DNA from 3 places in the Specibacter sp. AOP5-B1-6 genome. Region 1 is predicted to be linked to each of the others. Evidence: predicted binding sites of a transcription regulator. Region 1 holds the regulator's gene; each other region holds the start of a gene.

Region 1 (4,282 bases):
CCCGGTCAGGAACGCGCTGGTTTCAGCTTCCGTGCCGGCGGTGACGCGCAGATGGCCGGGTATGCCGACGTCGCGAATGAGAACACCCTTGGCCAGCAGCGCTTCCCACACCTCATGGGGGTTTTCCAGGCCGCCAAAGAAGACGAAGTTGGAGTCTGAGGGAGCGGGAGTCAGTCCCAGGCCGGTCAGTTCGGCGACAATGCGGTCGCGCTGGACCTTGATCTGCTCAACGTTGGCCAGCAGGGACGCTGAATTGCGCAGTGCGGCCACGGCTGTCGCCTGGGTGATGGCCGAGAGGTGGTAAGGCAGCCTGACCAGTCGCAGCGCGTCTGTGACTTCAGGGGCGGCGGCCATGTATCCCAGCCGGGCGCCGGCCATGGCGAAGGCCTTGCTCATGGTGCGTGAGACGACAAGGCGGGGGCGGCCTTGGAGGAGGTTCAAGGCGCTGGGCGTGCCTGCGTGGGAGAACTCCGTATAGGCCTCATCCACGATCACGATGGCCTGCGAGGCCTCCCCTGCTTCATAAACAGCTTTCACAACGTCCAGGCCCAGGGCGGTGCCGGTGGGGTTGTTCGGTGAGCACAAAAGAACAATGTTGGGCGCCTGCTCGCGAACCTGCTCGGCTGCCGACTCGGCGGACAGGCTGAAGTCGGGTGCCCGCTCTCCGGCGAGGTAACCGGTTCCGGTGCCGCTGGCCAGCAACGGGTACATGGAGTATGTGGGAGGGAAGCTCATTACGGTGCGTCCCGGACCGCCAAATGCCTGCAGCAGCTGTTGCAGGACCTCGTTTGAACCGTTCGCCGCCCACAGGTTGGTTTCACTGAGCCCGTGGCCCAGGTACGCCGCCAGTTCCTGGCGCAAGACGGTGAATTCCCTGTCCGGGTAGCGGTTCAGGCCGTCAAGCTCGGCCGCCACAGCCGCCAGGATGGCTTCCCGTGCGTCGGCGGGAACGCCAAAAGTATTTTCGTTGACGTTCAGCAGCACCGGCACGTCAATCTGGGGCGCACCGTAGGGGTGCTGTCCGCGCAGATCGTCGCGGAGCGGCAATTGGCCCAAGAGTTCAAACTCATCCATGGCACCAGCTTAATTGGTGACCGGTCCAAATGCCGAAACGCCGACACCATGCGGACACCTTGACAGCGGGTGCGGGGTTTGCGGGCTTCCGCGGCATAGCCAACGGGCGCTGCCACAACAGGCACTGCTTAGGGGGTGGAAGGCACTATTTGGGGAGCGGAACGTACAGGCGCTGACCGGCCTGCAGGACTCCGCTGCCCAGTTCATTGAGCGCCACAATCTCACTGACAACGTCACGAACGTCGCCATTTGGGTTTGAAGCGCTGGCAATGCTCCACAGATTGTCCCCGGGAAGGACCGTGACGGACACGGCGTAATCGGCCAGGTCCACAGCCGTGTACTCTGCGGAGGCCTGGGCCGGGGTGGCAATGGAGCCCAGCCCGATGGCCAAGGCTGCAAAAACCATGACGGCGGCGGTGACAATGGCTGGCACACCAAGGAGCACCAAACGGCCGCGGCGGGTCAACTGGATTCGGGCCTTGTCGCTGCCCTTCAGGTCCGTGTCGGGCCGGATCGGGCCGGGCTGGATTGGGTCGGGCTGGATCATTCCGCGCTTCGCAGATCCAAGCCTTGACGCACTGCCATTGACAGCACCGGCAGTGGCCGGCTGAAAGCGCCACGGTGCAGCATCACCGGCCGTCGAATTGTTTGCGTACCTGCTGCGGGTTCCTGCTGAGATAACCATTGCATTCATGATTTCTGGTCCTTTCGCCGTGGATCAAGATCCCTGGCCATCAACATCCATCGGATCAAATTTCCATGCTTTATATCTTCGATAGAGCGTATGTTCTAGTTAACTACTAGTACAGTTTTAGCACCTATGGACGACACTTGCCAAGGGCTGATAGAACAAATGTTTGAAATTGCTTCGATTGTGGCTTAAACTTGTAAAACAAGGATTGGCCGCTAGATGCAGTCCACCAGCAGGCACTGACATTGTTCAGGGCAGCCACGAAAGGACCCCGGAACCATGGCGCTTCCAGAACCTCCGCACCGCATCCCCCAGGCGCCCAGTCGCGCCGGAATGAAGGGGTTGACCGTCCGGCAAAAGAAGATCTTGGAGTGCATCCAGCGCTCCATCGCCGACAAGGGCTACCCGCCCTCAATGCGTGAAATTGGTGACTCGGTGGGGCTTGCCAGCCTGTCCAGCGTCACGCACCAGCTGAGCCAGCTTGAACGCCATGGCTACTTGCGCCGCGACCCCAAACGTCCCCGGGCCATGGAGGTCCTCATTCCGCTGGTGCTCGACAGCGGCAAGGTTGAGATTGAAGGCGTCAGTTCGCCTTCCAATCTGCGCAGCTCCAACGGCTTGAACTTTGCCGAACTCAGCAGCTCCTCGGACACGGCCTTTGTGCCTCTCGTCGGACGCATCGCGGCTGGCGGGCCCATCTTGGCCGACCAGTCGGTTGATGACATCATGCCGCTGCCCCGGCAGATTGTGGGCAGCGGCGAGCTGTTCATGCTCAGGGTTCAGGGTGACTCCATGATTGACGCTGCCATCTGCGATGGCGACTGGGTGGTGGTGCGCCAGCAAAACACGGCCAACAATGGCGACATCGTTGCTGCGCTCCTTGAAGACGAGGCCACTGTAAAGACCTTTCGGCAACGGGACGGCCACACCTGGCTGCTGCCCCAGAACACGCGCTATGAGCCCATCCTCGGCGACCACGCAACCATCATGGGCAAGGTTGTCTCGGTGCTCCGCAGCCTCTAGCACCAGCCCTGCCGACAGTGCGGCGCCCCAGCCAAGTGGCCGGGGCGCCGCACTGTTCAGTCTTGTTTTGGGCAGCGTGACTTTGCTGTGCCGCTGGCCCGCAGTGGGAGGCCAGGTTATTCGTGTGGGATCCGGAGCTGGCCGTGATCAGCTGAACCAAGAATCCGGTTGCTGCCGGACTACGCTTGATTTTCGCGAAGCCACTCGGATGCTGTAGCGGCGGCCGCTGAGATCTCAGGCCCTGGCCGTCCGGAGACGATCAGGAAACCCACTTGCTGAAGACGAAAAAGTATTTCGTCAAATCAAAGCCCGCTCGACTTGATCAGCGGAAGCAGTCAGGGCGAGCTTCTCCCAGCCGTGCCAGACTCCCAAACTGGCGAGGCCAGTCGATCGATCACTCTCAGAGGACAAATCCCAGTCCAGGACGCCGGCTGGCCGCCCTTGATCCCAAAGGACGTTATGGCCTCCCAAGTCCCCATGGGTACGACATTTGACCCTGACGCAGCGTAAGGCTTTAGCGTGGGGCACATGACAATCAATGTATTGAACACCTCACATGGAATGAGCACTGTGCTGGCCGCCGACGAGGCCAACCGTCCGGAACTACTGCGAAGCATGCTTGCTCCGATGCAAAACATGTTCCGGTATTTCCCTGGTGAAGTCGACCTCGTGCAAATGCATGCGAGGAGCTTTGGATTCCCGCTCAATCGGCGGACAGACGAGGTGCGTGCTGCCCTCAAACTCTTGCAGTCGGCGGATGCGTGGATCCGGATCGAGGGTGCCCTGGCCGACGCCGTCGAGGTTCAGAAGCTCGCCATTCCCGGTATCCAGATCCCCGACATCACATTCCTTCTGGTCCTGGGCGACCCTGACGATGGATATTTCATGGGACCCGCGCGGGGGTTCAGCGGAAATGGCAGTGCCACGGGTTTCATCTCATTTACCCTTTGGCCAACGACGGAAAATCTTGAACGACTGGAGGCGGCAGCTGTCCACGAGCTGAACCACAACTTGAGATACGCACCAGGCGGGGTCATATGGGATCCAAAAATGGTCGCCGTTGGCGAACTAATCGTTTCAGAGGGACTTGCTGACGCATTTTCGCGGCAGCTGTACGGTCCGGCCGGTTACACCCCGATAGGTGTCCCCCACCTCAGCAGTGAGACAGTTTTCGAAAAGGTCGTTTCCGGACTGGACGTCCAAGGCATGCAACACTTCACGGCGTGGGTGCATGGCGATGAGGCAGCCAGCCGATTTGGCACTGACCCCGTCGGTGTTCCCACAGGAGCCGGATACGCGGTCGGCAACCGCCTGGTGGATGCCTACCTTGCCGCTACCGGCAAAAGCGCGGCCGAGGCGCTCCACGCACCCGCTGCTGAACTTGTAAGGGTTGCCCTCAATCCGAGCTAAGTGACGCTACTCCCAGGCTGCCGTGTCAGGTTCGATTCCCTTGGCCCGTGCATGGGCATCGATAACCAGTTTCATCCACTCGGC
Region 2 (4,282 bases), on a different contig from region 1:
ACCCAGGAGATCTCCAACCACCCTGAGCTGATCCGGCGCCTCGGCTGTGTTGCACTCAATGGCATGATCGAGGCCGACATTTACGGCAATGTGAACTCCACGCACGTGGTAGGTTCCCACGTCATGAACGGCATCGGCGGCTCGGGCGACTTTGCCCGCAACGGCTTCCTCGGTGCCTTTATGTCCCCGTCCACGGCGAAGGGCGGCCGGATTTCCGGCATCGTGCCGATGGCCAGCCACGTGGACCACACGGAGCACGACACCATGGTCCTGATCACGGAGCAGGGGCTGGCCGACCTGCGCGGTTTGTCCCCGAAGCAGCGCGCCCGCGTCATCACCGAAAAGTGTGCGCACCCCGACTACAAGCCGATGCTGGAAGACTACTTTGCGCGCGCCTCGCGTGACTCCTACGGCAAGCACACCCCGCACCTGCTGGGCGAGGCGCTGTCCTGGCACCAGCGCTACATCGAGACCGGGGACATGCGCCCGTAGGCGGTTGCCTCCCCGCCCGGTGAACCCACCGGATGCGTGCCCGGGGCACCCAAGTCCGGCAGCCGCCGTCGGCCGTGTCCGGAAAAGCCGTGGCGCAACTCGACATCGCTGCCTCCCGTGGGCACAATGAAAGCTCAGCTAACTGGAGGGGGCGATCATGGCGTATCCCATGTCGCGCGCGGTCCCGGGCACGGACACGGTGCCGCTGCCCACCTCCCCGGTGGTGTGGGCCGGCTACGTGATGAAAACCCTGCGCTCCTGCATTTTGGTGGCATTCCTCTGGGCGCTGGCCGTGGCGATGCTCGGATTCTTCTCGCCTTTTGAAATCAGCCGCGTGTTCGACGACGTCGCCCACTTTGTGCCGGCCCTGCTGTTCGTTGTTGGCCTGGTGGGGGCTCTTGGTCTGGGAAACCAGATCGGCAAGGACTTCAAGCACGTGCTGGGGTATGGGGTGGTCAAGCGCACCTCCGACCACCATGGACACACGGTTGTGTCGCGGCGCGGCAGGCGGTTGGCCCACGCCTCCGTGCTGACGGGCCTCCTTGCCGGCTGCATTGGTGCTGCCGTCATCCGCGCTGTCACCGAACACTGGCTCGGTTTCCTGCTGCTGGCAGGGCTGGCGGTGCTGCTGCTGGTGCCCGCGATCAAGGTCTTCAGGCTGGCCAAAATCATGTGGCGGCAGGCCAAGGTGGAACAGCGGACGCACCGGGACATTGTGGCCGGCGGGGACCATTCGGTGGGCACTGTGGTGGCGGTGACGAACGAGCGATTCATTGTCGACAACAGGGCAATGTTTCACGTTGAGCTGGAATACCGGACGGGAGGTCGGCTGGAAAGCAGCCGGATCCGGTTCTTTGACTATCCTGTCTGGGCGCCGGCCATCGGCAATGAATTCGATGTGTGGACGGACCCCGAGCGGCCCTTTGTCGAGGAACGGATCCTGCTTGAGCGCCGGTACCTCGGACAGAATTTTGTGAACATCGCTGACGAACCTGTGCCGGGGGAGCACGTCAGCGACGAGGACGCCGCAACCCGGCCGGAGCCAGGCCCGGACGGCACAGTGGCTGGCAGCGCGGCGTTGGGCATGCGCTACGTTCCCCAGTGGATGGCAGATGAAACCCATCCCGACGGCCCGTCAACTCCCCGGGCCGCACGGCGGACCCGCTTTCTGATCGGCATTCCGCCAAACCTGATTGCCGTGCTCGCCTTGGCCGGCACGCTGCTGGTTCCGTCCATGGTCGACGACGTCCCGTGGTGGACGCTGGCCGCCCTCTGGCTCTATACCGTGCTGACCATCATCAACGCCGCCGTGTATTGGCAGTTCATGATGCGCCGGCGCTGGTTCATCCGCTCCGGGGTGTCGTTCGGGGCCACGGAGGCGGCGGTCTTTGTCGGATTCTTTGCCGCCGCATTCTCCATGCTCACCACGCACACCTTGGTGTTTGGCCCATTGAACCGCGAAATCCCGTGGACGCCCGCGCACGTGCTGACCTGGGCCGCCGTGATCGGGGCCCTGCTGGTGTTTGAATGGGCCTTCACCAGCAACGCGTGGGCGCTCAAGCACCTCAACGCCGAGTTCCCCGCACCGCCGGAGGCCATCCAAGAGGCGCTGACAAGCCACGACCCGGACGGCATCGACAAGCTTGAACGCGACTACGGTTACCGCGCCGGCGTGTTTCTCTGCGATTAGTGTCCCGCCTCTTTAACTCGGCCTTCATTCGTCTTCAATTCGTTGAATGAGTGCTCGAGTCCATGTGTGGCATGCTCTGGGTGACCAAGGGGCGAACTGATCCCGTGCAGTGATGAACGCGATCGCCCATCCCGATGGATTCGCAGATACAAGTCCCCGAAGGCCTTCATCAGGACGCATCCGCTGAGGAGATCCGTGCGTCATTTAGACGATTATGGACAGGAATCAGGGCCGCGGGGGTGCTAGGAAATATTTTTAGGTAGTTGTGGATAATAGTGTTGCTTTCCACACATTTGAGATATGCTTGTGGTATGGGTAGTTCAGTGAATTTCCCGGTTGGCCGGGATGGTTCATCCACCACAGTGAGTGTGGCGGACCTGATTGCTGGACTTGCTCTTCCTTCCATTGAACCCCTTGGCACTGACATTGCTGCGATGGCCGGGTTGCCCGATCTGCCGGTTCCCGATCCCCGCCACTGCGGCCCCCGTCGCGGCGCTGCTGACACTGCCCAGCCAGCCGCTGCTGAAGCCGTTGACCCCGCCGCTACTGTCCCCGACGGTGCTGGCGCCGGGTCTGCCGCTCTTCGTTCCCCTGTTGCTGGCCCATCTGCTGGTGTTGGTGTTGTGGAGTCCCGTTTGGAGGGGGCGCGGGCGTTGATGGATGGTTGCACTGACGCGATTGCGGCGTTGCATAAGCATCAGAATCAGTGCGCGGCGCTGGCGGCTGTGTTGATAGCCCGTTTAGAGTCCACGGCTGTTCTTGAGGGCGGCATTCTTGCTGTTGATTCCTGGCAGTACGATATCTCGCTGATGTCGATGCGGGCTGACTTGGCCGGGATCTTGTCGGTGTCCGAGGGGGTGGCGGGGCAGTTGATTCTGCATGCGGGCACGCTCGTGAACTATTTGCCGGCCACGATGGAGTCCTTGAGCAGTGGCTGGTTGGGGTGGGACTACGCGGTCATCATCGCCCAGGAAACGAGTCTGCTGCGTGAAGCAGGCCTGGCCCAGGAAACTGTTGATGCTTTTGAGCAGGTCTTGCTCGGCAAAGCTGCCGGCGCCACGCTGCCGAGTTTCCGGGAGAAGGCCCGGCGCCGCCGGGAACGGTTCTACCCGGAAACGATCACTCCCAAGACGCGGCGTGAGTATAGCCAGCGGCGGTTGGGTGTTTCTCGTGCCCGGGACGGGATGTCGTGGTTGAGCTTGTATGCACCAGCACCGACCGTGGAGGCTATTTGGGCTCAATGCACTCTGACTGCCCAGGCAGCCCAGGGACCCCACGAAGAGAGGACCCTGACCCAGCTCAGGGCTGATGTCGCCGCGGCCCTGCTGCTGAACCAGTCCATGGCCGAAAACCAGATCTACGCCCCCACCCAACCCAACACCACCAATACCGCCGGCACCGCTGATGGCACTTCCAATGCCGCCACCACCACTGACGGCACTTCCAATACCGCCAGCACCGCCGCTGAGGGCACCACCACTGATGGCACACCTAACGGCGCCGGCGCGGGGACTGGGCCCGCTGCAGCTAACGGCGCTGCGGATGCTGCCGGTACCGCCACTGGTGATGCTCAGGGTCCGTGGTTCGCGCCAGTGGACCCGGCCGCCGACGGGGTCCCCCTGGACCCCGGCCCGGAACCAGAGCCAGACCCGGCCCCAGAGCCCGTCCCGATCCGTGATCGTGGCCCGGACTGGGACTATGTAGCCCGGCGGGACCGTGGTGTGGTGGATGTTCCTGACAGGTGGGTGCCTGTCTTTGACGACCCGGACTATTCCGATCCCGGCTTCAAGGACCCCGATATCCGCAACGGTCCCGATTGGGACCCCGCAGCCATCCCGCCAACCCTCACACCACCCCCGTCAAGCGCCGACAACGCAATCACGACCGCCGACAGCGCCAGTAGCAGTGCGAACTTGGCCTCAATTACCGGTGGTGAGGGGACAACTGCGAGCAACACCACCAACAATGCGAATATCGGCACCAACAACGGCGCCAGCGGCGCCGGTGCCAGCACTGGTAGCAGTGCCGCCGGGGGTGGTGCTTGTGTGGTGGGGCCGGTGTGGCCGCCGATGCCGCAGGTGACTCCGGTGTTGTTGATTC
Region 3 (4,282 bases), on a different contig from region 1:
ACGGCTCGTCCAGGACATACAGCACGCCCACCAGGCCGGAACCGATCTGGGTTGCCAGACGGATGCGCTGGGCCTCGCCGCCCGAAAGCGTTGCCGAGGCCCGCTCAAGGTTGAGGTATTCCAGGCCAACGTCCAAAAGGAACTTCAGCCGGGCCTGGATCTCCTTCAGGACCTGGCTGGCGATCTGGGCCTCGCGGCCGGTCAACACCAGGTTGGAGAGGAACTCAAAGCAGTCACGCATGGACAGCGCACAGACTTCGGCAATGGACTTGCCGTTGATCAGCACCGAGAGTGACGCCGGGTTCAGGCGTGCGCCGCCGCAGGCAGGGCAGGGAATCTGGCGCATGTATTCTTCGTAGCGGTCCCGGGCCGAATCCGACTCCGTCTCGGTGTGCTTGCGCTGAATGTACTGGACGGCACCCTCAAAACCGGTGCTGTACTTGCGTTCGCGGCCAAACCTGTTCTTGTACTGCACCACAACCTTGTGGTCCTTGCCGTACAGAATGGCCGTGCGGGCGTCGGTGTCCAGCTTGTTCCACGGGGTTTCCAGCTTGAAATCCAGGTCCGCGGACAGCCCCTCCAGCAGCCTGTTCCAGTACTCGGTGGTGGCTGTGCCCAGCGACCACGGGGCAATGGCGCCCTCACGCAGGGACAGGAACGGGTTGGGGACGACGAGTTCCTCATCAACCTCAAGCTTGCTGCCGATGCCGCTGCAGGCAGTGCAGGCACCGAAGGGGTTGTTGAAGGAAAATGACCGCGGCTCGATCTCGTCGATGGCCAGCGGGTGCTCGTTGGGGCAGGCCAGGTTCTCCGAGAAGGAGCGGATGCGGCCGCGATCGTCAGTCTCCAGGTCGACCAATTCAGCCAGGATGCGGCCGTCGGCCAGGCCCAGTGCGGTTTCCACGGAGTCGGTGAGGCGCTGCTGGATGCCGTCCTTGACCACCAGGCGGTCAACAACAACCTCGATGGTGTGCTTGAACGTTTTCTTCAGCTTGGGCGGATCCGACAACTGGACCTGTTCGCCGTCGACCTTGGCGCGGGAGTAGCCCTTGGCCGTCAGCTCCTTGAACAGCTCGACAAATTCGCCCTTGCGGTCCCGCACCACGGGGGCAAGGACCTGGAAGCGGGTGCCGTCCGGCATTTCCAGCAGCTGGTCAACGATCTGCTGCGGCGTCTGCTTGGCGATGGGCTCACCGCACACGGGACAGTGCGGCGTTCCCACGCGCGCCCACAGCAGGCGCATGTAGTCGTAGATCTCGGTGATTGTGCCCACGGTTGAGCGCGGGTTCTTCGACGTCGATTTCTGGTCGATGGACACCGCCGGCGACAGGCCCTCGATGAAGTCAACGTCGGGCTTGTCGACCTGGCCAAGGAATTGCCGGGCATAGGCCGACAACGACTCAACGTAGCGGCGCTGGCCCTCGGCAAAGATAGTGTCAAAGGCCAATGAGGACTTCCCCGAGCCCGATAGGCCGGTGAAGACGATCATGGAGTCGCGGGGCAGGTCAAGGTCGACGTTGCGCAAGTTGTGCTCGCGGGCGCCCTTGACAACCAGGCGCGACAGATCCGGGCGTTGGACAATTTCAGGGGTTACAGACTGGGCCATTGTTTCCTTCACATCACTGGCTGCCGCGCCGCCGGCGGATCTTCAACTGCCGTCCGCGGCGTGGCAATGGCACGGCCGCAAGTCCGCCGCGCGTTGCATTCATTCGTTAGTATAATCGAAAGTTCGTTCGAACGTGTGCCCGAACGATTCCGGCGGTGGGTGACGTCAATTGCGTTCAACGGCCGCCGTGACTATGCGCAGCGCCTGTGCCTGTGGCACACCAAGTTCACGCACGACGGCGGCGAAGGAGTCCGCCGCTGCTGCCACCTGGGCGGCAATCTTGTCCCCGCCGGAGGCTATTGCCGTGCCGCTGCGGCCGGCGGTCACCACAATGCCGGCCTGTTCCAGTTCGCGGTACGCCCGGGCCACAGTGTTCGCGGCCACACCCAAATCCGTTGCCAGCGCCCGCACCGAGGGCAGTTTTGTGCCAACAGCCAGCTCGCCGGACGAGGCCAGATCCAACACCCGCAGCCTGACCTGTTCGAAGGGCGGCACCGTCGACCCGGTGTCGAGATGCCAGCGGCGCATCAATATTTCCATGGCATTCATGTCTGACTCACCTCTTCCACCATCGGATCCCCGAATTGGCTCATGTACAGATCGTAGTAGAAACCCCGGCGCGCCAACAGTTCGTCATGGCTGCCTTGTTCAATGATCCGGCCGTGGTTCATGACGAGGATCAAATCCGCGTCCCGGATGGTTGAGAGCCTGTGGGCAATGACGAAGCTTGTCCGGTTCGCCCGCAGCCTGTTCATGGCCTGGCGGATCAACACCTCCGTGCGGGTGTCCACCGAGCTGGTGGCTTCATCCAAGATCAAGATGCCCGGATTTGCGATCCACGCCCTGGCAATGGTCATGAGCTGGCGCTGCCCCTGGCTCAGCCCGCCGCCGTCGTCGTCAGTTAAAACGGTGTCATAGCCATCCGGGAGGGACCGCACAAAGTGGTCGACATGGGTGGCTTCGGCAGCCTCGACAATGTCGGCCTCGGTGGCGCTGAGCCGGCCATAGGCCAGGTTGTCCCTGATTGTGCCACCGAAGAGCCACGCGTCCTGGAGGACCATGCCGAACTGGCTGCGCAGATCTTCGCGGGTCAGGTGCGCCGTGTTGACGCCGTCCACCGTGATGGTGCCTGAGTCAATCTCGTAGAAGCGCATGAGCAGGTTCACCAGCGTGGTTTTGCCCGCACCGGTGGGGCCCACAATGGCCACAGTTTCGCCGGGCTCCGCGACGAGCGACAAGTCCTTGATCAGCGGCTCGTCGGGGCTGTAGGCAAAGTTGACGTGGTCAAACACCACCCGTCCGGCTGGTTGCCCGAGCCGCGCGGCAGGGCTGTGGTCCGGGGTTTGCTCCTCGGCGTCGAGCAGCTCGAAGACGCGCTCGGCGGATGCCACGCCGGACTGCAGCAGGTTGATCATGCCGGCCAGCTGGGCCATGGGCTGGCTGAACTGGCGGGAGTACTGGATGAAAGCCTGGACGCTGCCAATGGTCAGGGTGCCCTGGGCCACCTGGATGCCGCCCAGCACCGCGACGACCACATAGTTGAGGTTGGCGACAAAGTTTGTGCCCGGCATGATGATGCCGGAAATGAACTGTGCCTTGGCGCTCGATTCGTACAGGTAGTCGTTGGACTCCCGGAACTTTTCAATGGCCGCCTCCTGCTGGCCGAAGGCCTTGACGATCTCATGGCCCGTGAACATTTCCTCCACATGCCCGTTCAGCTCCCCGGTGCTCTTCCACTGCGCCGCGAACTGCACCTGCGAACGCTTGGCCACCAGGACCGTCATCACGGCGATGATGGGCACCACGAGCAGGGAGATGCCGGCCAGGATCGGCGAAATGGAAAACATCATGGCCAGCACACCGCACACGGTGAGCACCGCGATCAGGATCTGTGTCAGCGTTTGGTTCAGTGTTTGGGAGAAGTTGTCGATGTCGTTGGTGACCCGGGACAGGACGTCGCCGCGGGATTCCTGCTGGAAGTGCGACATGGGCAGGCGGTTGAGTTTTTCCTCAATGTCCCGGCGCAGCCTGTACATGGCCCGCTGGACGATGCCCGTGGTGATGTAGCCCTGGGACCAGTTGAAGAAAAACGCCGCCACATACAGGCACAAAACGATGGTGAGCACGGCACCCAGGGCCTGGAAGTCAAGTCCCTGGCCCGGGACGACGTTCATGGCTGAGAGCATGTCGGCCAGCTGCCCCTGGCCTCCGGCCCGCAGAGCGTCCACGGCCTGGCTCTTCGTGGTGCCGGCCGGGAACTGTTCAAGCATCTTGCCCACGACGCCGTCAAAAATGATGTCGGTTGCGTTGCCAAGGATTTTGGGTGCCACAACAGACAGGCCCACGGAGACGGCTGCCATGGCAACGACGGCAGCCATGCGCATTTTGTCGGGGACCATGAGTCGCAGGATTCGCTTGAGGCTGGGCCCGAAGGACAGTGCTTTTTGTGGCGGGCCGCCGCGCCCTCTCATCATGCTCATGCGTTGCTCCCCCGGCCTTCGGTGGCTGCGTCCTCTGTGCTGAGTTGGGACGTGACGATCTCTTGGTAGGTCGGACACGTTTGGAGCAGTTGTTCGTGCGTGCCTTGGCCCACCAGGCGTCCTTCGTCCAGCACCAGGATGTTGTCTGCGTCCTTGATGGTGCCCACACGCTGGGCGACGACGAGCACGGCTGCGT

The links. The regulator LexA, encoded in region 1, represses DNA repair genes until DNA is damaged. The targets are predictions, from matches to a motif close to TCGAACANNTGTTCGA.
Region 2: the regulator LexA is predicted to act here: its motif matches at 2,225-2,240, upstream of ACT3TS_RS09120 (DUF222 domain-containing protein).
Region 3: the regulator LexA is predicted to act here: its motif matches at 1,722-1,737, upstream of uvrA (excinuclease ABC subunit UvrA).

Annotation. Positions count from the first base shown of each region.
Region 1 is NZ_JBQSVT010000001.1:21,146-25,427, forward strand. Features, by position in the region: gene ACT3TS_RS00120 (histidinol-phosphate transaminase) at 1-1,074, opposite strand, end outside; gene ACT3TS_RS00125 (LysM peptidoglycan-binding domain-containing protein) at 1,220-1,768, opposite strand; gene lexA (transcriptional repressor LexA) at 2,045-2,788, shown strand; gene ACT3TS_RS00135 (phosphotransferase) at 3,086-3,316, opposite strand; gene ACT3TS_RS00140 (DUF2268 domain-containing protein) at 3,317-4,198, shown strand; gene ACT3TS_RS00145 (MerR family transcriptional regulator) at 4,205-4,282, opposite strand, start outside.
Region 2 is NZ_JBQSVT010000014.1:15,406-19,687, forward strand. Features, by position in the region: gene ACT3TS_RS09110 (acetyl-CoA hydrolase/transferase family protein) at 1-492, shown strand, start outside; gene ACT3TS_RS09115 (hypothetical protein) at 650-2,182, shown strand; gene ACT3TS_RS09120 (DUF222 domain-containing protein) at 2,494-4,282, shown strand, end outside.
Region 3 is NZ_JBQSVT010000013.1:33,939-38,220, reverse strand. Features, by position in the region: gene uvrA (excinuclease ABC subunit UvrA) at 1-1,606, opposite strand, end outside; gene ACT3TS_RS08670 (GntR family transcriptional regulator) at 1,772-2,155, opposite strand; gene ACT3TS_RS08665 (ABC transporter ATP-binding protein) at 2,152-4,086, opposite strand; gene ACT3TS_RS08660 (ABC transporter ATP-binding protein) at 4,083-4,282, opposite strand, start outside.